One region of the Rahnella sp. PD4 genome, then DNA from elsewhere that is predicted to be linked to it. Evidence: predicted binding sites of a transcription regulator. Region 1 holds the regulator's gene; each other region holds the start of a gene.
What was found. Region 1 encodes LexA, which represses DNA repair genes until DNA is damaged. Its sites were predicted from a motif close to TNCTGTATGTACATACAGNA; they were not measured.

Region 1 (7,648 bases):
ATATTCATGGCGTTTTCGCCACGCCGGCCGGTGACATCGCGCAATTGCGCTGCCGATTTCGCATCAGGCGAAAGGTGATAACGCAGGAAGTGCAGAAGGTAATGCAGCGGGTAACGTGTTAAATGTGCTTCGATATACGTCTCGGCGTCCTGACCTAGCAGACACAGCAGCGTGGCTTTCAGTCCGATCAGGCCGTAATGATTCGCCTGCGTCGCCAACCCCTGCTCACAGAAACTCAGCGCCTGCGGATACTGCTCACGGCGGATGGCTATCCGTGTCAGCCCGAAGTAGCCCCCGGATTTAGCGTTGCCGCTCCAGACGGCGCGGTAATAGCTGTCAAAAGCCGCGTCAAAATCACCGGTCTCCTCAAGCGCGTTCGCACGAACGAGACTCGCCAGCCCGCATTGCGGATTCTTATTCAGTCTGTGTGCCCGGCTCAGCGCCACATCAGCAAAAGCCAGGGCCTGAGTAAAATTAGCCTGATTGTAGCTGAGTGTTGCCAGCGCCAGATTGCAGCGATAATCCAGCGCATCCAGTTCCACACCACGCCGGTAATAATTCACAGCCTCCTGACTGGCATGGTTGTATTGCTCAAGATGCTGACCGATAAACCAGGCCTCATCTGCCGAAGTGATGTCCTGCGCGGGCAAGGGCGCGCTGGCAGGCGACGGTAACGGCGTCTCACTGGCCTGATGCTCCAGATAGGACAACAGCTCTTGCCCCTGTTCATTCAGCAAGCGCAGCTGAAGGCGCGATGGGAATTCGCCACTCAGTTCGCCCTGAACCACGTCTCCAGGCTGCAAAGTCATGTCCTTTTCCAGCAGAATTTGCGTGCCATCTTCAGAACTGATCCTGATTTTCGCGCCTTGCAACGGACTGACCGCATAAATGCCCCACGCCAGTTTTGGCCCGTGACGCTCAAGTTTAATCACCGCCTGCCCGGAGGCATTCTGCACCGTACCCAGGGCACTGTAAGGCAGGAAGTTCTGAACGAAACACTTCTCCTCAAATGCATCCAGCCAGGTGAAATCCGGCTGATTATCGGTGAATACGCCGGTCATCAGCTCAATATAAGGCCCGTTGTTATCGGTCAGATTACGATCCCACGCACGACCGAAATCGCAGTTTCCCCACGTCCACTGCTTTTTACCCGGCGATACATGATGGTCAGCGATGTGCAGTAATCCGCCCTGCTGTTCGTGGTCATACGCGCCCACGAAGTCATAGTCAGATTTGTCGGCCATGTAGGACGTCGGAACGGGAATGTTTTTATAGCGCGAGATATCCACGCCCGCCGAGTAGTCCACCTTATAATAGGTGCCGGTGGCTATCGGGAAGGAAGAAACGTCCCGTTTACCGTGATCGAAAACGGCGGTGACATCCGGCGGAAATACGCTCTGATGGCCATCACCGCCGGTAACTGCCGGATTAGCCCACCACAGGAAATGGCGCGGCGTCGGATTGCCGTTGTAAATTTTGGCGCTGATTTCCAGCAGCGCTTTATCGGGATAAAGGGTGAAACCGGTCATTACCTGCAAGCCGCGCATCGGTTCCACTTCGCCCATCCACACAGTTTGAGCACCGTTATCGTGTGCCTGAAGAGTGAAATCCACCGGCATAAAAGTGGTCGGACGGTGATGCTGCGGCCAGTTAAATTCGATACCCCCGGAAATCCACGGCCCCAGTAAACCGACCAGCGCGGGTTTCACCACTTCGTTGTAATAGACAAAATCACGCTGTTTTATTTTGTCCCAGGCACGGTGGACACGACCACCCAGCTCCGGTAGCAGCATGATTTTAAGAAAATCATTTTCCAGATACAGCGCCTGATAGGTTTTCATAACCTTCTCACCGGTCAGCGTATCCGTCACGCCGTACGGATATACCGCACCGGAAGACCCCTGATAAACCCGGTGTGCCAGAAACATCGGGTGCGTGTCCTGTTTTCCTGTCAGCCAGGTCGGGAGCTCGATCGCTTCCTGCCAGACTTTTACCGCTGTGCTCATGATTTCCCCTCAGTGCGCTGGATCGAAATATCAATTTCGAGATTCTACGCAGCGTACTGACAGGGAGGATTTGCTACGGTCACGCAATTCAGTAAACGGGGTTTAGTAAATGTCGGTAACCGGATTGAATAATCTGCGGCTGCGTCAGTTCAATAAGCAGGTGCTGATGACGTTGCTATATCGCGAGAAAAATGCCAGTAAATCCACGCTGGCCAGGCTTTCCCGTCTGTCGATCCCGGCCGTCAGTAAGATCCTCGACGATCTGCAAAATGATGGCTTAATCATCCACAGTCCGGTCAATTTACACTCGCGCGGGCTGGGCGGCGGAAGTTACCAGATAGCCACCGACGGCAGCGCCGTGCTGTGCCTGAATATCACGCCTTACCGCATCGAAAGTATTCTGGTCAGCAGACTCGTTTTACCGCTGAGTGACTATCAAATGACGGAGATTTCGGTCAGAACGCCGGATGCACTGCTGACGCAAATCGAAGCCTGCTTTCATCAGTACAAAAAAAGCTATCCCGGACTGAAAATCCGGCTGGCACTGGCGATCCACGGGCAGGTTAATCCGACTACCGGCGTATCACAGCGGATGCCGCAGGCACCCTGGACCGGTGAAATTGAGATTAAGTATCTTCTGGAAGAAAAGTTGCAAACTGACATCCTGATGGACAATGACTGCATCATGCTGGCGCTGGCGGAGAAATGGCAAGGCATTAATTATCATCAGGATTTTTGTGTAATTAATGTCGATTACGGCATCGGTTCTTCCTTCGTGATTAACCAGCAAATTTATCGCGGTAATCTGTTTGGCAGCGGACAAATCGGCCATACCATCATTGATCCCCAAGGCGACCGGTGCGCCTGCGGACGATATGGTTGCCTCGAAACGCTGGCCTCATTGTCAGCATTAAAGAAAAAGGCCCGTCAGCTTGAGCCTGCGGATCCGGCAAGGAGAACGCCTTCAACACAGGAACTGATCGACCGCTATCATCGGGGTGAAAGTGCCATTTGCGAGCAGGTTATGGAAGGTGCCCGCGCGCTGGGGCTGAGTCTGTATAACTTTCTTAACATTCTGAATATCAATCACATTTATCTTTATGGCCGCAGTTGTGGTTTTGGCGATGCCTGGCTGAAAACCGTCTGCGGACAAAGCGGCCTCAATCCCTTTGATCGTATCGATCACGTCAAAATTCAGGCTACGCATATTGCACCGGGAATACTGAGCCGGGAGCAGCAGATTATGGGTATCGGATATCTGTATGTGGAAAAGGCGCTGGATGCGATGGCAGGTTGAATGGCGCATAATTCGTCGTTTTGGTGCAAGCATGGTAAAATCATCACGGGTCGCATGATGTGGCCTCTTTATTCCAATCTGCGCTCAGAGACCGTTGCCATGACCCTGAATAACCCGGAAAAATTACTTTCACAAGCTGAAGAGCTTTGCCAGCAGCGCAATGTTCGCCTGACCCCGCAGCGGCTGGAAGTACTGCGTCTGATGACGCAACAACCCGGTGCGATCAGCGCCTATGATTTGCTGGATCTGTTGCGTGTGAGCGAACCTCAGGCGAAACCGCCAACGGTTTACCGGGCGCTGGATTTTCTGCTGGAACAGGGGTTTATTCACCGCGTTGAATCTGCAAATAGTTATGTTCTCTGCCATCATTTTGAAGAGCCAAGCCATACTTCTGCGCTGTTTATCTGTGACCGCTGTGGGCTGGTCACCGAAAAAACCACCGATGGCATCGAAGAACGCCTGGCAAAACTGGCAATGGAATCCGGCTTTGATCTTCGCCATTCTGTGGTGGAAGCGCATGGATTATGTGCAGAATGTAAAGTAGTGGAAACCTGTGACAGCCATGACCGGTGTGATCACGACCACAGTATAGTGGTGAAAAAACGCTGAGAGATGAAGGTGTTACAGCAGAGGAACTGAAAGACTGCGGGAAGATGAAATGCAAAGGTTGGGTACTTCCGTGTACCCGTATCCTGAATTGTTCCGGGTAGGAGCAGCATTTTTCAGGATACGTCACTGATATGCGAGGGGGAGTCGCATGTTACCAGTGATATTTATTTTTGGTTTCCCATTCATTGAGCTCTTTCTCGGCCTGATCTTTCTGATAGCCATAGCGCTCCTGAATTTTACCCACTAACTGATCACGTTTACCTTCAACCACTGTCAGGTCATCATCAGTCAATTTACCCCATTGTTCTTTCACTTTCCCTTTGAACTGTTTCCAGTTACCGTCGGCTTGATCCTTATTCATAATAATATCTCCTGTTACCTTGGGTTTTGTGAACTGCATTTCTGGCTTGCAGTTCGTCCTTAACACTTCAAAGGTTAGTAGAGAATCTCGATTAATCCTCCTGAAACAGAGATAAAACCCGTTATTAGGATTAATCCAAAGCAGGAAATAACGCCAGGACGGGGTTTATTCCTTTGAAAAGCATACAAATCAGTCCGCATGAAGCGAAAACCAGGTGTCGTGCCGCCAGTAACGGCGCCAAATCCAGCCAAGGGATAATCCCCGCATCCCCAGGAAAACCGTCAATGCCAGCCACAAGGCATGGTTGCCCAACAGCGGTAAGCTGGAAAGCGTCAGCCCGTATCCTATCGCCGCCACGACCATACTGTTACGCATATCCCGCCCGCGCGTGGCACCGATAAACATGCCATCCAGTAAATAACACCAGACAGCTACCAGCGGCAGGATGATTTGCCAGCCCAGATAATGGTCCGCCAGTTCGCGTAACTCAGGTAATGACGTCAGCGCATCAATGATCGCCCCGCCTGCAAGCGCATAAATCAGGGCAAAAATCAGGGCAACCAGCCCGGCCTGACGGCACGCGGCATGCCAGACATCCAGCAATTTCTGGCGATTCCGGGCACCGAATGCTTCACCGGAATGCGCTTCGATAGCATAGGCAAAACCGTCCAGCGCAAAAGCGGTGAAGGTCAGCAGGTTCATCAGCACCGCATTCACCGCCACGATGTGGCTGCCAAGCCGTGCGCCGAGAACGGTCAGTGAGGCAAAGCAAAGCTGAAGCAGAAGTGAACGCAACATAATGTCGCGGTTAAGCCCCAGCAGACGGCGCAGGTTACCACGCCAGGCCGAGGTGATTTGTGCGCCGGTTATACCCCGTTGCTTCATTACCCGCCAGACAAAGTACAGCCCGATAAATAGCGTGAAATACTCGGAACTTGCCGTCGCCATGGCAGCACCACGCACATTCCAGCCCAGCCCCATCACCAGCCACAGATCCAGAATGATATTCAGCAGATTCCCGGCAATCAGCAAAATCACCGGCCCGCGAACATACTGAATGCCCAACAGCCAGCCAAGGATCACCAGATTCGCCAGTGAAGCCGGGGCACTGAACCAGCGAATTTCGATAAACAGCCTCGCCTGTTCAAGCACCGGTTGGCTGCCCCCGACGATATGAAACGCCTGTTCCATCAGGGGGTGCCGGAACAACACTATGGTGAGACCAGACAATACGGCCAGCAGAAAGGGTTGTACGAAAGCGCGCGCCAGCAACCGGTTATCATTCGCGCCCAGCGCCTGAGCGGTCATGCCGGTGGTACTCATCCGTAAAAAAAGTAAGAGCATAAAGAGGAAAGTCGTGATCATCGAACCCACAGCCACTCCGCCGAGATAATCCGGGCTGTCGAGATGACCGATCACCGCCGTATCCACAAGCCCGAGAAGAGGCACCGTGATATTTGAAAAAATCATCGGCAATGCCAGCCTCCAGAGCGCCTTATCGGGGGGGCTTAAAAAGGTGTTTTTGAGTGTTTGTCGCAGGGAATGATGTTGCATAGAGAATCTCATGCCGGAGGTTCAGGTTATGCCTGTAAGTGACATCGCCCCGGAAGGGGCGACGAGATGAAACGTTAAAGCTTAGCGGTATGTCAGAGGCGGCTAACGAACCCGCAAATCAACAATATGACCATTGGGATCAAGAATTTGACCCAGTAATATCTGACCGAGTCATTCGAGTTGCAGGAAGGCGGCAAGTAAAAAAATCCCGATGAGCTGACAGGAGTCAGTGATTCGGGTGAACGCACGCAGCCAACGCATCTGCAGCCCGAAATACGAAGGTCAGATCCAGTCACCGTTGCGGATGACGCCTACGGCTAGCCCTTCAATGCTGAAATTCTGCTCACGTAAATCAACTACGATCGGCTGGAAATCGCTGTTTTCAGGCAATAACTGCACCACACTGCCCTGTTTTTTCAGACGTTTCACGGTGACTTCATCGTCTATACGGGCCACAACAACCTGTCCATTACGCACGTCTTGCGTTTTATGTACAGCCAGCAGATCGCCATCAAGAATACCGATATCACGCATCGACATACCGCTGACACGCAGCAGGAAATCGGCACTCGGCTTAAACATGGCCGGATCGACCTGATAGTGTCCTTCAATATGTTGCTGGGCCAGCAACGGCTCACCGGCAGCAACCCGGCCGATCAGCGGTAAACCCTCTTCTTCTTCCATCAGCAAACGAATGCCACGTGATGCGCCGGAAACAATCTCAATAACACCCTTACGCGCCAGCGCTTTGAGATGCTCTTCCGCCGCATTGGGGGAACGGAACCCCAGACGTGATGCAATCTCTGCGCGGGTGGGTGGCATACCGGTGGTGGAGATATGATCGCGAATAAGGTCGTAGACCTCTTGTTGTCTGGTCGTTAAAGCTTTCATTCCGCCCCCTGGTTGTTTATACAGTCTTGCTGTGAGTATATACAGCTAAACGATCAATGAAAACCTAAGATTGAATAAAAACAGGGCATAACGTTGATTCCTGGAATGCAGATTCCAAATCAGAACCATCGTGGCCAAAAGATGCTGACCCAGACAAAAAACGCCAATATGATGGTCAGAAGTACGGCAGCCGAGCCGATATCTTTTGCACGACCTGAAAGTACGTGAAACTCAGATCCGATACGGTCTATCGCGCATTCTACCGCGCTGTTGAGCAGTTCAGTGACACAGACCAAAACAACGGATCCCACCAGCAGAATGCGTTCTACGGGGCTGACATCAAACCAAAAAGATAACAAAATTAACGGAATAGCGACGCTGGCTTCCTGGCGAAAGGCCGCTTCATTTTGCCATGCCGCTTTCAGCCCTTTCCAGGAATAGCCAGCTGCTTTATAAATTCGGGTAAATCCAGTGACTTGGTTAGCCATTTCTTTTACTGATCCTTAGAGAATTTGCCGCACTTTATACCCCAAATAGTCGGGGTGCAGAAAGGCGGTAAAGAAGTGAATCCTGATGAGCTTACATGAGTAAGTGATTCGGGTGAACGTCTTAAGCCAACACCCCTGCGGCTTGAAATAAGAAGGGTATTGCATCACCACAGATCTCATCTGAGCTTTCTGGTATCCTTGCGGCGAAATGGCTAACAAGAGGCTTCACGTTTTTATGTCAGGTTGGCGTAGACTTTATTACACATTATTGAATTTACCGCTCTCATTGCTGGTAAAGAGCAAGGTCATACCTTCAGATCCGGTTACCGAGTTGCATTTAGACCCGACGCGGCCGATTTTGTATGTATTGCCCTATAATTCCAAAGCCGATTTGCTGACGTTGCGTGCGCAATGTCTGGCACAGAATCTGCCTGATCCCCTT
Region 2 (7,648 bases), on a different contig from region 1:
TCAGCGCACGGCGTGCATCGCCATTCACCAGCTCCGAAAGCATACGACGGGTTTCCGGCGGAACACGGATTTTCTCGTTGGCGTAACCGCGCTCCGCATTCGTCAATGCCTGATCAATCACTTTCTCGATATCTTCAGAGGTCAGTGATTTCAGCAAATACACACGGGCACGAGACAGCAATGCGGAATTGAGTTCGAAAGAGGGGTTTTCGGTGGTCGCACCAATAAACGTGATGGTGCCATCTTCAATGTGCGGCAGGAATGCATCCTGCTGACTTTTGTTAAAGCGATGAACTTCGTCAACAAACAAAATGGTACGGCGTCCGGCATCGCGATTCTGCCGGGCACGTTCAATCGCTTCACGAATATCTTTGACGCCGGAGGTCACCGCCGATATCCGTTCGACGTCGGCGTCTGCATAGCGGCCAATCAGTTCTGCCAGCGTTGTTTTCCCGGTGCCCGGCGGACCCCATAGAATCATAGAATGCAATTGCCCTGCTTCAATCGCCCGTGGCAAAGGTTTGCCTGGCGCTAACAGATGCTGCTGTCCGATATATTCTGCAAGGGTAACTGGCCGCATCCTGGCGGCCAGTGGCTGGAATTCGTTTTGGGAAAAATCGAGTGACAGATTACTCAAACTAACCTCACTGACGCTGGTCGTCCACCGTCACACCCTGCGGCGGAGTAAATTTAAACTTGGCATCATCAACAGACGTATTTTGCTCGCCTTTCAATGTATAAGCACTTTTCTGCCCGTCCTGCTCAACGGCAGTGAAGCTTTTGATAGTGCCTGAAGGGGTCACGTTGATCGCGAATTGTTTCAGATTACCGGTCGCCGTTTTCGGCGTTAATTCGAAATCATCGCCTTTCTGCTTCACGTTGTATTTTGCCCAGTCACTGCTGTCATTACGCGTGATCAGCATAAACGGCGTGTTGCCTGTAGCATTTTTCAGCCAGGTCGCCGTGACCTGCTCAACGAACGGGTTGTAGAACCACAGGGTTTTACCATCAGAAACTAAAATGCTTTCATCTGGCGTGGTCATATGCCAGTTAAACAGGTTTGGACGTTTCACCCACAACTGACCTTCACCCTGCTGAACAGCTGCACCATCATCGCTGGTGACCGTCTGTGTAAAACTGGCATGGAAAGTATTAAGTTTACCCAGACGGGATTTAAGGTCACTGCTGGCATCCGCTAATACGGAAGCGGAGGTAAATGCGGTCAGTAAACACCCTACCATTAACAATTTTTTCATTCTTATTCTTACCTCAGAAATCCATAAACTTCAGACGATGCCTTTTACACAGGCAAAAGACGTATGGTGCGAACTCTATCCGAGGCGACGCCCAGAAGGTAGCTCAATCATCTGAAAAAACGTTGTTTTACGCTTCTTTGCACAAGGGTCGCATTCGCGACCCTTCTTAACAAAATACAGGCAGATCGGTACAGTTTTATTCGTGTGACGGCGGTGCCAGGACTTCACGGTTACCGTTATGGCCCGGCGTACTGACAATGCCCTGCGCTTCCATTTGCTCAACAATTCGCGCCGCACGGTTATAACCGATACGGAACTGACGCTGAACGCCGGAAATTGACGCACGACGTTTATCGACAACGAATGCAACAGCCTGATCAAACAGAGCATCAAGCTCTTCATCACCGTCCAGACCTAAACCGCCCCCTTCACCATCATCGCCACCGGAAACAATGCTTTCGATGTATTTTGGACGACCGCGCGCCTTCCAGTCCTGCACGACCGCGTGCACTTCCTGGTCACGGACAAAAGCCCCGTGAACACGAACCGGAATCGAGGAGTTGGGTGCCATATACAGCATATCACCCATCCCCAACAGGGATTCTGCGCCGCCCTGATCCAGGATAGTACGGGAGTCAATTTTACTCGACACCGTAAAAGCAATACGGGTCGGAATATTGGCTTTAATCAGACCGGTAATGACGTCAACGGAAGGACGTTGCGTCGCCAGAACCAGGTGAATACCTGCCGCACGGGCTTTCTGAGCAAGACGCGCAATCAGCTCTTCCACTTTTTTACCGACGGTCATCATCAGGTCGGCAAACTCATCGACCATCACCACGATAAACGGTTCTTTCTGCAGATACGGCGGCTCCGCAGCCATTCCGTCGCCGGGCTTCCAGAATGGATCAGGGATCGGACGCCCCATTGCTTCCGCTTCCAGTACCCGCTCGTTGTAACCGGCAAGGTTACGCACACCCAGCGCCGACATCAGTTTATAGCGACGCTCCATTTCACCGACACACCAGCGCAGCGCATTGGCGGCATCTTTCATATCGGTCACGACTTCGGTCAGCAGATGCGGAATACCTTCATACACTGACAATTCGAGCATTTTCGGATCGATCATGATGAAGCGCACATCTTCCGGTTTGGACTTGTACAACATACTCAGGATCATGGCATTAACGCCGACGGACTTACCGGAACCGGTCGTACCGGCAACCAGCAAGTGAGGCATTTTCGCCAGATCGGCGATAACAGGTTCACCGGAAATATCTTTACCCAGGACAATCGTCAGGGGTGATGTACTTTCTTTAAATTTCGCACAGTCCAGCACTTCACGCAGATAGACGGTCTGGCGCTTTTTATTGGGTAACTCCAGGCCGACATACGGTTTGCCTGGGATCACTTCCACAACACGCACCGCAACTGCTGACAATGAGCGGGCAAGGTCACGCGAAAGGTTGGAAATACGTGCGGCTTTAACACCCGGCGCCAGATCCAGTTCAAAACGGGTGATCACCGGCCCGGGTAATTTCCCGACGACATCGGCTTTAATCCGGTAATCATTCAGGCGTGCTTCGATCAGATTGCCCATCTGTTCCAGCGCGAACTCATCCACCGGCTCCGCTTCAGCCGGAGGCGAAGTGAGCAAATCCAGCGATGGGAGCGGCGTGGTCGGTTTAATCAGCGGCTGCTCATTACGCATCAGGAACGGGTGGATCAAACTGTCCATATCCGGCTGTACCGATGGCGCAGACTGACGAGGAGCCTCATATTCCTGGGCATGCTGCACGGGCTCAGAGGCCGCAGCGCGCTGATAAGGTTGCTGCGCAAAAGCAGGTTGCGGTTCTTCTTCCGCTTGTGCCGGCAAGGTAAACAGCGGCTCAGAAGGCGTATCGTCAATCAGATCAGCCATTGGCGAGAAACTGAAGGCATCATGCTGGCTGAGCTTCATGGCCGCAGCGGCAAAATCATCCGCTGCAACAGCGGGTGATACAGCCTGGTGACTTTGTGAATGATGATGCTGAAGCACACCACTTTGCGGTTCGACATCCTGCTCATAACGGGCCTGCTCACGCGCCGCAAACGCATTGCGTAATTCGGCCTCCTGCAAGGCGGCGGCATCCGGTTCATCAGCAGGCTCTGCATCGCCATAACGCGCTTGCTGCTGAGCCGCAAAGGCTTGCTGCAATGCTGCTTCCTGCATGGCTTCCTCGTCAGCCTGCGCCAGAGAGTCGTTATGCCATACGCTTTGTTCGGCATCCCGTTGCGTCGTCGCTGACTGCGCCTGTTCCTGCTGCTCTGCCATACGCTGGGAAGGAAGTTTAATGCCATATGAGGCCAGCTCACGGCGCGTAGGTATACGCACCGGATTAGGACGTGGTAACTCAGGGCCAAAGCCTTTTTTCACCTGCGGATTTTCATCGCTCACCGCACTGAAAGCCGGCATAAAGGTGTTACCCACAGAAGATGCCGCTGACTGTCCTGCCTGCGCAAGACCAGTCGCCAGTGCTGCGGTGGCCGCCACGCTGGCTGCCTGACCGGCATCAGGCACCGCTGAACTGAAATCAAACGGAGAACGGGAATGTTCCACTGCCGTTTGCCAGTTGCCCAGGCTCGGCCCATCGTCCTCTCTGCGCTCAACGGGCGCGGGTGAAGGAGATTGCTGAACGGGTTGCGGATGGCGCGGTACCGGTGTTTCTTCCGGGATCTCGAAATTGTATAACGGCGGAGTAGCTGCAGCCGGTGCCGGCGGCGGTGCAATATTAGCAACCGGCGGTTCAGCGGCATAAGGATCGGCTGCCGGTGCCGGGCTCACAACCGCTGCAGGTTCAGCTTCCGCCGGGCTGGCTACCGAAGACACCTGAGCAGCAGGCTCATTCACGGAAGGTGCAGAAAACAGCACATCATCTTCATCGGCTTCAGCAGCAACTGCCGATGCTGTGACAACGCTTGCCGCAGCGACGGCAGGCGCAACTTTAGCGACAGGTTTTGCGTCGTCTTCCAGTAGCGGATCGTCATGCTCGTCGTAATCATAATCTTCATCGCGACGGGAGCGGTTGGTCACGATATTCGTCACACCCAGCACTGCGCCGCCGATCTTTTCAGCGATGGTCAGCCAGGACCAGCCGGTAAATAAAGTCAGACCGGCAGCCCAGACGCACAGCAGAACCAGGGTCGCCCCCACGTTATTGAAGTACGGGGTCATCGCGGTACTGAGCAAACTGCCGATTACACCGCCGGAAGCGAAGTAATACAGGTCATCAATATTGACGGCCGCAAGACCACAAGACGTGACAATGAGCGCCAGCGTGCCAATAAGGCGCAGCGAAAGGGCAAAATAATCGACGAAATCCTGTCTATCCCGCTGACGGAAAGCCGCCCAACAGAGACACAGAATAATAGGGGGTATCGCGTAGCCAAATACGCCAAAGATGAAGAACAGCGTGTCGGCCATCCATGCACCTACACCTCCACCCCAGTTATGAATTGGCCCATGCCAGGCGGTCTGAGACCAACTGGGATCTGAGGGGTTAAAACTCACCAATGCTGCCATTAAATAAGCAGCAAAAATCGCCACCACAACCAGCAAAGCCTCCAGCAGACGGCGGCCATTGCTCAGTTTTTTTAGGGTAACTTCTTTATCTTCTGTATATTCCTGGCTCAAGAAAGGCTCTCCAGGTTCCTGTGAACTGAGAAAAAGCAACAGCGCCGAGACTCCCCGGCGCCATAGCTGTATAGATACACAGGAGTGTAGCTAAAATGACAAGGTTTTGCACCAGAACAATTACCGGGTCTTAATGACCAGGCGATTTGTCTGCTTCACTTCTTCCATCACCACGTAGGTGCGGGTGTCGTTAACACCAGGCAGACGAAGTAAAGTCTCACCTAAGAGCTTACGGTAAGCAGACATATCAGGTACGCGGGTTTTCAACAAATAGTCGAAATCCCCTGAAACCAGATGACACTCCTGAATATCTTCGAGTTTTTGCACTGCCGCATTGAACTGCTCAAACACATCCGGCGCGCCGCGATTGAGGGTAATTTCAACAAATACCAGCAACGAGGCATCCAGATAATGCGGGTTGAGCAATGCAGTATAACCATTGATGAAGCCCTGACGTTCCAGACGACGAACGCGCTCCAGACATGGAGTTGGAGATAATCCCACACGTTTGGAAAGCTCGACGTTTGAAATCCGGCCATCCTTCTGCAATTCATTGAGGATGTTACGGTCAATACGGTCGAGATCTTTTCCCGGACGCTTTTTATTGTCTACCATTATTATTGTCTCTCTGCTGTCCTTCCCTGCACCTGCCATACCCCAGCCAACTTCAATGTCTAAGGGTTGTCCCAAGCGAAGACCCGATGATTAAGGTTTACGCATCCAAAAGCCGCGTTGATCCCCTGTCAAAAGGAACACGGCCGTAAAGCGGATACTCAAAAGAAATAACCCTGCGAAATTAATAGGTTGTCAACAAACAACCTGATTCACTCATCCCTGCTGCAACCGAAAAGCCAAAAAACAAGACCGGAACAGGTCCGGTAGCAGCCAATGGCATAAATTCAAGTCACAGACAGGCAGTTAATTTCTCCTTCCCCTGATGTTTTCGCAAATGCACAGCGGATTGTCAAAGTAAAAGAAGCAAAATCAGAAGAACGTGCCAGATTGAAAAGCTGGTACCCCCTTTTTAGCTATCTTTTCTCTTTGAACAATAACAACGCATCTCACGCGTTATTTCTGCAAAATCCCTACAAAGCGTCCTGAATTGTGCCCGAATTAACACGTTTTGATGAGCAACGTTCATCACATATGGTCGTCAGAATGGTTGTTTTTCATCCTATCCATCAAACAGTTACCTGCTTCATCGATATTGGCGAAACTCTTTTTACTCGGGTTGCACAATAAAAACTATCAGACAAATCGTTAACAACATCTGAGTTTGCTTTTTTTACTGCGCCGTTTTCCCTACAATCGGTTTATCGCTTGTCGCCATCGCGGAGATGAATTACGCATGAGTACGGTTAAACACAGTAAATTATTGATTTTGGGCTCCGGTCCGGCGGGTTATACCGCAGCGGTTTATGCTGCGCGTGCAAACCTCAATCCGGTATTAATTACCGGGGTGGAAAAAGGTGGGCAGCTGACTACCACCACCGAAGTGGAAAACTGGCCGGGTGATCCGGAAGGTCTGACCGGTCCGGGCTTAATGGAACGTATGCACGAGCATGCCACCAAATTTAATACTGAGATCATTTTCGACCACATCAATAAAGTCGATTTGCAGAATCGTCCGTTCCGTCTGACCGGTGACAGTGGCGAATACACCTGTGACGCGCTGATTATCGCTACCGGCGCTTCGGCACGTTATATCGGCCTGCCTTCCGAAGAAGCGTTCAAAGGTCGCGGCGTCTCAGCCTGTGCAACCTGTGACGGGTTTTTCTACCGCAACCAGAAAGTCGCGGTTGTCGGCGGCGGCAATACCGCTGTCGAAGAAGCCCTTTATCTGGCAAACATTGCCTCTGAAGTGCATCTGATTCACCGTCGTGACAGCTTCCGTGCAGAAAAAATTCTGGTAGACCGCCTCAATGACAAAGTGGCCAGCGGTAATATCGTTCTGCATACCCACAAGACCCTCAATGAAGTGGTTGGCGATCAGATGGGTGTAACGGGCGCGAGCCTGCTTGATGTACGCACTGACGAGAAATCGCAAGTGGATGTGGCAGGCGTGTTCATCGCTATCGGCCACAGCCCGAATACCGGTATTTTTGAAGGCCAGCTGGAACTGAAAGATGGCTACATCAAAGTGCAGTCCGGCTCGCATGGCAATGCCACCCAGACCAGCATTCCGGGCGTCTTCGCCGCGGGTGACGTGATGGACCACATCTATCGCCAGGCGATCACTTCCGCCGGAACCGGTTGTATGGCCGCACTGGATGCAGAACGCTATCTGGACGGTTTATCCCAGGCACCAGATTTATAATTACGCCTGCGGCGAGTTATCGGACGAAGAGTCCACACAAAGAGTAACGAATAAGGCGGCTTAATTGCCGCCTTATTGTTTTCAGTGTTGAGCCAAGCATGTAACATGAGCGCCCTCCCATCCGGATTGCTGCACAGACTGATGCCTGATGAATAAAACACGACAACAAGAACTTATCCGCTGGTTAAAACAACAAAGCTCACGCGCCAAAGGCTGGATACGTCTGTCTATGATGCTGGGTTTACTTTCCGGTTTGCTGATCCTCGCGCAGGCGTGGCTGATGGCCGGATTACTGCACAGCCTGATCATTGAGCACACCCCGCGAGATGCCTTGCTGCAAAGTTTCCTGTTAATGGCGCTGACGTTTGTTCTGCGCGCTGTCGTCACCTGGCTGCGTGAACA
Region 3 (7,648 bases), on a different contig from region 1:
TAATTTTCACGGGCCGGGTCACGCTGTTATCCAGAATGATATGCCAGCAGCTACTGTTGGCCGAAGGCTGTAGCGTCATATGCCACCTTGCATCGCCACCCTCACCCGGACCTGCCTTCCGGTGAGGCCCGGCAATGACTTTCAGGGTTCCTCTGCAGTAGGCATTGTTCAACTGACTGTCCAGCCTGCAGGCTTTCTCTATCAGAACTGATGTATAGTTTTTGCTGAAACGTCCGTCTTTCTGCCAGTTGGTCGTCCAGTTGGCTAATGAAAAAGACATAGCTATCTCCAGTAGTGGCATTGCGATACGGAAGTATATCGAAATGCAGGTTATACAGGCCTGATGCAGTGACTCAGGTGTTGCAAAAATCGCAATGAATGATGTTAAACGTATTTTCTGCCTTCCATTAATGAAATCAGCAGTAGCAACAGTGAAAATTCTCTCGGATATTACCCTTCAAAATTCCAGTTTGATATTTTCTTACACGAGACATATATTTCAGAAATGATTAACATGTATATGTTTACCTCCTGAATTAATTATTTTATTAACCGACTGCAGTCTCATTATAAAACCTATGTTAATTTTAACTCTGTATTTTTCGCAGTACAAAGCAAATAAAAAATATTTATGCTAACAGGTGATAATTAAATTCAAGCGGATCTTCCGTTTCTGCCACAATAAATTTCGGCATTTTCATTTAATACACCCTGTAAGGTTTAACCCCAGGAAAATAGTGAGTTAATATTGCAACAGTTAGCCCTGTCACTCAATCGTGCTGAGGCGCTCCCTGTATACTAACTCGTCTGTAACGATAAGGTGGTTTGCGGCGTTTCTTGCTATCACGCAGGCATCAGCGCTAAGTGATTGACTTTAACTTCAATAATAAGAAAATGTTTCCTTTCGCGCGGCTACCAGATACCACCGGAGTTTATTATCGCCTCTTCCCGTCATTTTCCGTTTATTACTGCCTTGAAACACCCGGCTGCCGTTGTGACGCTTGCATTGTTACTGGCCAGTTGTTCTTCAACACCACCAAAATCCCTGGTGACGCCACTTCCGCCAGTTGCCCGGCACCCTCTTCCCGACAAACCGGTATCGGGCCATGAACCCGTGCGTGGCGTCTGGCTGGCGACGGTTTCCCGCCTCGACTGGCCACCGGTTAATTCGGTGAATGCCGGCAGTGCATCATTGCGCATCAGCCAGCAGCAACAGGCGCTGATTACCAAGCTCGATAAGCTCAAAAGTCTGGGCATCAATACGGTGTTCTTTCAGGTGAAGCCTGACGGCACGGCGTTCTGGCCATCAAAAATTTTGCCATGGTCAGATATGCTGACGGGCAAAATTGGTCAGGATCCTGGATATGATCCGCTGCAATTTATGCTCGATGAAGCGCACAAACGCGGGATGAAAGTCCATGCCTGGTTTAATCCTTATCGCGTGTCTGTAAATACTAAACCTTCGACTGTGGCGGAACTGAATCAGACATTGTCGCTGCACCCTGCCAGCGTATTCGTGTTGCACCGCGACTGGATCCGAACTGCCGGCGATCGTTTTGTGGTTGACCCGGGTATTCCTGATGCACGCGACTGGATAACCAGCATCGTGGCGGAAGTGGTCGCGCGTTATCCCGTTGATGGCGTTCAGTTTGATGACTATTTTTATTCAGAATCACCGGGTTCTGCCCTGGATGATAGCCTGACGTTCCGGAAATACGGTCAGGGTTATGCTTCAAAAGCAGACTGGCGGCGTCACAATACACAGATGCTGATTGAGCAGGTTTCGCGCACCATAAAACAGCTGAAACCGGCTGTGGAATTTGGCGTCAGTCCGGCAGGTGTCTGGCGCAACGTGTCGCATGATCCGGCGGGTTCACAAACTTCCGGCGCAGCGGCTTACGATGAGGCTTATGCGGATACCCGCTTGTGGGTGCAGCAGGGTTTGCTCGATTACATTGCGCCGCAACTGTACTGGCCGTTTTCCCGCAAGGCGGCGCGTTATGACGTGCTGGCAAACTGGTGGGCTAATGTGGTAAAGCCCACTCATACGCGTCTCTATATTGGTGTGGCGCTGTATAAAGTGGGCGAACCGTCAAAAAATGAACCGGACTGGATGGTAAGTGGTGGCGTACCGGAACTGAAAAAACAACTCGATATGAATGAATCCGTACCACAAATTAGCGGCACGATTTTATTCCGTGAAAGCTACCTCAACCAGCCGCAGACGCAGGATGCGGTGCGTTACCTGAAAAGCCGCTGGGGAAGCTGAAATAACGCTGCCTGTTGTGTGGTTGCCTTATAAAGATATGCCGTGGAGCTAATAAATTGACCATGGCATCCATTTATCGTGCTTACGTAACCTCGGTTACCCGACAATGGTCCAGTTAGTCATGATTCTATGCCGTAAATTTAAGTGAATATTGCGAATATTTCCTGACCAGTTGGGGCCGCGAAAATCCGGGTTCAGGAAGGAGGCATTGTAGAAATGGTCGCGCCATTTTGCATTTAATTTCCCATGACCCGAACTGAGCGGCACCCCGGTGACCACCATCCTGTTCACTGTATCCGTGATAATAGTCGGATGAAAACCCATTTTTAAATAAAATCCCTGGCTGTCATCTACCGGTAATAATGAGGCGTTTTCGATATTCTGCTCCATCCCGTATCTTATGGCTGAAAATAAGAGAAGCTGACCCAGCCCGACAAATCTGTTGGGGTGGGATTTCGTAGGTTTGTTGGTATTTCCTTCAACATATATTGCCGAGATATATAAATAATCACGACTTCCCGGTTCACTTAGTACTACGCAACGACCTGCTGCAACATCTTCATTTTTGTCTGTGAGTAGGGAAAAATTCATGGCGTTATTGTCATATTCCGGTGTCGTTTCCCGGGTTTCAACCAGTCTAAGGGTTAGGGGTGCCCTGCCAGCCGGATTTTTTTCTATGAAGCGCATAGTACTTTTAATTCCTCTCTATATATGATGAGTCAATTAAATTCGTGCTGCGTCAAACGGATATCAGTATAAACAAAGCGTACTGGAGGAATACTTAATAATATATGTACCTTTTAGCCACCCATGGCCAGATACAGATTATAAAAGCAAAGCCCCGCCTGAAAATACAGACGGGGCTTTGCTGTGTTGTGCATTAAATCTTCACATCAGAACGTGTAATTTGCGCTGACCGAAAGATTGCGCGGTTCACCGTAAACGGCGTAATCGCTGAGCCATGAATAATATGTGCGGTCAAACAGGTTGTTGATGTTGGCCTGTACGGACAGCTGTTTTGTTACCTGATAACGCGTGAACAGATCCACCCGCGCCGTACTGCCCTGTGATACGCGACGGGTTTCGCCGTCCGGTCCGGTTGCATTCTGGAAAGTGCGGTTTTGCCAGTTTACACCACCGCCGACAGTCAGATCCGGCATCGCCGGCACCTGGTAGCGGCTGAATAATTTCAGCTGGGTCTGCGGCATATTGCTGTTGAGACGGCTGCCGGTTTCGTCTTTCGCCACATAACGCGTCGCACCGAAGGTCATTTGCAGGTTGTCGGTCACCGCGCCGTTTAGCTCAAATTCAGCACCTTTGCTGACGGTGCCATTGACCGCAACATAAGCCTGTTCGCTCGAACCGTTAACGTATCTGCTGCCGTCTTCCTGCGCCACGTTATCCTGTTCGATACGGAATACTGCCATCGTGGCGGTCAGACGACCGTCTATCCACGCAGATTTAAGCCCGGTTTCGTAGTTTTTCCCGGTCGTTGGTGACAGGTAATGACCGTTAATATCGCGGTCAGTCTGCGGCTGGAAGATGGACGTGTAACTGGCATACGCCGACCAGGTATCGTTAATGTCATACACCAGCCCGCCATACGGGGTGATGTTGTTTTTGTTCATACTGCCGCTGCTGCCGTTGGTGCTCCACCGGGTATAGCGCGCGCCGACGATCAACGAAAGCGGATCCGCCAGTGAGAAGCGCGTTGCGAAGTAACCCGCTTTTTGGCGAATCACATCGTCCGCATTCAGATACCAGTCTCCCCACTCCGGTTCGCTGACACGCCCGTCCCAGCTGTTGCCGAAACTGCCAATGGTGTCACTATCGAGGGAACCGTCTGCGCTGTAAGTCTGGTTATGCTGCCGGCTGTAGCTGATACCCGCCACCATCTGATGCTGACGGCCAAACCATTCAAACGGCCCGGTGGCATAAGTGTCGATGGAGTCCACTTTGCGGGTGCCACGGTCTTTGCTGCCAAAACCACTGAGGCCGGTGCCTGTAGTGTGATCCGGGAAGTCCATGAGATAGAGCAATTTATCGTTAAACGTTTGCTCGCCGTGTGTGCCATTAACGCGCAATGTCCAGCCGTTATCAAAGTCATGCTTCACGTTAGCAAATACTTTGCGCGACTGGATGGCGTAATTCGTCCAGTCTGCGGAAGTATTCGTGCTGCGGTCATAATGGGTGCGCGAACCGTCGGTATACCAGGTTGGCAGGCCGCCCCACGTCGGGTTAGCGGTATTATTTTCCTGATAATCGTAACCGAGCGACACGGTGGTGTTATCGGTCACATCTGCATCCACCACGCCGTAGAAGAATTTTTTGCGCTTGTGATAGCGATCCAGCCAGCTGTCCTGATCCTGATAACCGGCGACCACGCGTCCGCGCACCGAGCCTTCCTGATTCAGCGGACCGGAAGCGTCCAGGACGTAACGCTGTTTGTTCCAGCTGCCGTAACCGGCGCTAATCTCACCGGTGAATTCTTTGCTGTCGGCGTGTTTACGCACCATGTTGACAGAAGCGGATGGATTACCCGTTCCGGTCATCAGGCCGGTTGCACCCCGCACCACTTCGATGCGGTCATAAATCGCGGTGTCTTCGGCTGCATCACCAAAATTCCAGGTATCGCTGACGGAGGTCGGAATGTCGTCGTAGGTGTAACTGTTGATGTAAAAACCGCGGGAAAAATAAGACACGCGTTCGCTGTCAATAACCTCCGTTGAGATGCCGGTGGTATTATTCAGCACGTCGCCGACCGACTGGAGGTTCTGATCCTGCATACGCTGTTGAGTGATAACGCTCACTGATTGCGGAATATCTCGCGGCGTCAGGTTCATTTTGGTGCCTGCGGTGGTGGTGCGGACGGCGTAATCCTGTGCGTCGCTGCCGGTTGGCGTCGCCGTGCCTTCGATCACCATATCTTGCTGCTGACCAAATGTATCCGTACTGGCAGTGCTTTTTATCCCGCTGAGGTTTTCAGCCGCCAGTACCGGATTTACCAGAACAAATATCGCCAGTGCCAGTGATGAAACCGCAAAAGTTCTCCCTGCGTCTGCGGCACACTGGTGTGCATAAATCGCCCTGCCATTCAAAGACATAACACATTCCCGTGGAAAATTTTATAGGTGTAAGACTGTTTCTATTATTGTTTTACATGAACAGTCTAAATGAGAATGTAAATAGTAATTATTAACGTTAACCATGTCGCGATGTGGATGAGTTTTAATAAGTAACAAAATGTTAATCAGGTTTTATCCGTGAACGGATCAGTGGTTGGAAATGCATGTCTCTGAGGTTTCTTATGCATTTCAGACTATTCTGTCCTGCATGCAGCCCTTCCGGGTTGTGGAGTCTTCTACCCTTAAGGTGTTCAACATAAGGAGACGCTATGAGACGAATCGCATTGTTACTCACCCTGTTGATCGCGGGTTCTGCTGTCGCCGAAGACACGACTTCGCAACATACTCCCGCGACCTATATCAATATCCTCTGTAGCTCCGCGCTTAATAAACCTGATGGTACTGCGGATTATTTCCGTGAGCAGATCAAAGATATTTCGACGCAATCTCAGTCTCCGTCGTCGATCAATAAGCCAGAGTTTAATGAGGATGAAGCGGATAAGGTGATTGAAACATGGACATCGCTCAGCAAAACCGATCGCGAAAAAATCAGGACACAACAGCAATGTCAGGACACCTTGCTTCAGCGATATCAGGCAGGATAAAGATGGGGACAGGATAAAAGAATGCGGGATGTGTTCCCGCATTATGTGGACGTTCTCTATCAGGCTGCTTTGACCGCACGTACTTTTTTGGTCGCGGCAGGTTCAGCGACAGCCCGGTCTTCAGCGGTGGTATCGGCTGGTGCGACGGGCTGCTGCGCTGTCCCCTCTTCGGGCAGTTTGCTGGTGCGCAAAATATGCTGGACGGTATCTTTGTGTTCAGCAAGGTGAAGCGCAATATTTTCCGCGAGTGTTTCATCCAGGTCGAGATTGCTTTGTGACAGCCATTCAGTAAAAGCATCTGCCATGTCCAGCATTTTGTCGTATGCATCTGCTTCTTTCTTATTGGCAAAAGTCATTTTCTCTTCACCTTTTCTGACAACAACAAATTTTGTTTCAACAGCCATAATTCGCTCCTTATACTGTAATTATATCCAGTATACCAATAATCAGTGAAGGATACATCATCCGGCCTGTTTTTTATAGTGCGGAGCCTGGATCGCTCTGCCCGGGTGTCTGATCAGCGCAGCCTGACTGAAAGCTCGACATCATCACTGAATGGTACAGAAAGATAACCGTTCTCCGCCGAACGCACATGGGTAAGATAGTTCTGGTTGTAGCTCGCATTGTCGGCGATGATCATCGTGCCCGGATGAAAACGGCTTTCCAGCAAATGCAGAATATCGTCATAAAGTACTTTTGCGCCATCGAGAATCAGTAAATCGATGGTCTCTGGCAGATCAACGGCCAGTGTGTTCAGCGCGTCACCGACACGAATTTCGACTAAATCGCTCACGCCAGCCTGCACAAAATGTTCCCGTGCCTTTGCCACTTTTGTCGGCTCAAACTCGCTGGTGATGACCTTACCGCCGCCGTTATCGCGCAACGCCGCCGCCAGATACAACGTGGACAGCCCGAACGACATGCCAAATTCCACCACCGATGTTGCCTTAGTACTTCGCGCCAGCATATACAGCAGTTTGCCTGTCTCGCGTGATACCGGCAGCCACATGTGTTTCAGCAGACTATATAAATTCAGATACTCTGTTTTGCTGTGCATCATGCGCGTAGTTTCTTCTTCCGGTATCTGCGTGAAATCGAAACGGGCTGCAGCGCTGGCTTCATTGAAAAGACGGTCGAGTAATGGCGCCATCGGTGCGCAGGTCAGAGTGTTTTCTGTGGTCATGGGATTATCCTGTTTAACATTGAGCAACGTGTCATAACTGACTAGAATGCGAGTGATTCATCGCGTTTAAAATTATGCGATGTTTTCGTTGCCTCCACTATTCGCATTCTTTTTTGAGGACTCAGCCCGTCATGACCCACCGCCGCATCCCGCAGGTTTCCTCACGTAAAGAGCCAAAACAATCCCGCTCAGCCGGGCTGGTGGCGACCATTCTTGAAGCCGCTGCTCAGGTTTTAGCGAAGGAAGGCGCCGCCCGTTTTACTACCGGTCGCGTCGCTGAAAGAGCCGGAATCAGCATCGGTTCGCTGTATCAGTACTTTCCCAATAAAGCGGCGATTTTGTTTCGTCTGCAAAGCGACGAGTGGCGGCGAACCCGTGATATGCTGCGCAGCATTCTTCAGGACGCAGAAAAGACCCCTGCCGTGCGCTTACGTATTCTGGTGCATGAATTTATCCGTTCCGAATG

Region 2: the regulator LexA is predicted to act here: its motif matches at 4,994-5,013, upstream of ACOZIO_RS06225 (DNA translocase FtsK 4TM domain-containing protein).
Region 3: the regulator LexA is predicted to act here: its motif matches at 6,417-6,436, upstream of ACOZIO_RS13220 (YebG family protein).

The regions. Positions count from the first base shown of each region.
Region 1 is NZ_JBLZQF010000007.1:226,792-234,439, forward strand. It holds gene ACOZIO_RS18210 (DUF5107 domain-containing protein) at 1-2,006, opposite strand, end outside; gene ACOZIO_RS18215 (ROK family transcriptional regulator) at 2,116-3,303, shown strand; gene zur (zinc uptake transcriptional repressor Zur) at 3,403-3,912, shown strand; gene ACOZIO_RS18225 (CsbD family protein) at 4,064-4,273, opposite strand; gene dinF (MATE family efflux transporter DinF) at 4,463-5,827, opposite strand; gene lexA (transcriptional repressor LexA) at 6,110-6,718, opposite strand; gene ACOZIO_RS18240 (diacylglycerol kinase) at 6,838-7,206, opposite strand; gene plsB (glycerol-3-phosphate 1-O-acyltransferase PlsB) at 7,442-7,648, shown strand, end outside.
Region 2 is NZ_JBLZQF010000002.1:330,040-337,687, forward strand. It holds gene ACOZIO_RS06215 (replication-associated recombination protein A) at 1-637, opposite strand, end outside; gene lolA (outer membrane lipoprotein chaperone LolA) at 645-1,256, opposite strand; gene ACOZIO_RS06225 (DNA translocase FtsK 4TM domain-containing protein) at 1,453-4,929, opposite strand; gene lrp (leucine-responsive transcriptional regulator Lrp) at 5,050-5,544, opposite strand; gene trxB (thioredoxin-disulfide reductase) at 6,278-7,246, shown strand; gene cydD (heme ABC transporter permease/ATP-binding protein CydD) at 7,395-7,648, shown strand, end outside.
Region 3 is NZ_JBLZQF010000004.1:314,857-322,504, reverse strand. It holds gene ACOZIO_RS13245 (hypothetical protein) at 1-280, opposite strand, end outside; gene ACOZIO_RS13240 (glycoside hydrolase family 10 protein) at 935-2,269, shown strand; gene ACOZIO_RS13235 (GNAT family N-acetyltransferase) at 2,366-2,956, opposite strand; gene fhuE (ferric-rhodotorulic acid/ferric-coprogen receptor FhuE) at 3,163-5,373, opposite strand; gene ACOZIO_RS13225 (hypothetical protein) at 5,664-5,999, shown strand; gene ACOZIO_RS13220 (YebG family protein) at 6,059-6,403, opposite strand; gene ACOZIO_RS13215 (O-methyltransferase) at 6,517-7,182, opposite strand; gene ACOZIO_RS13210 (TetR family transcriptional regulator) at 7,314-7,648, shown strand, end outside.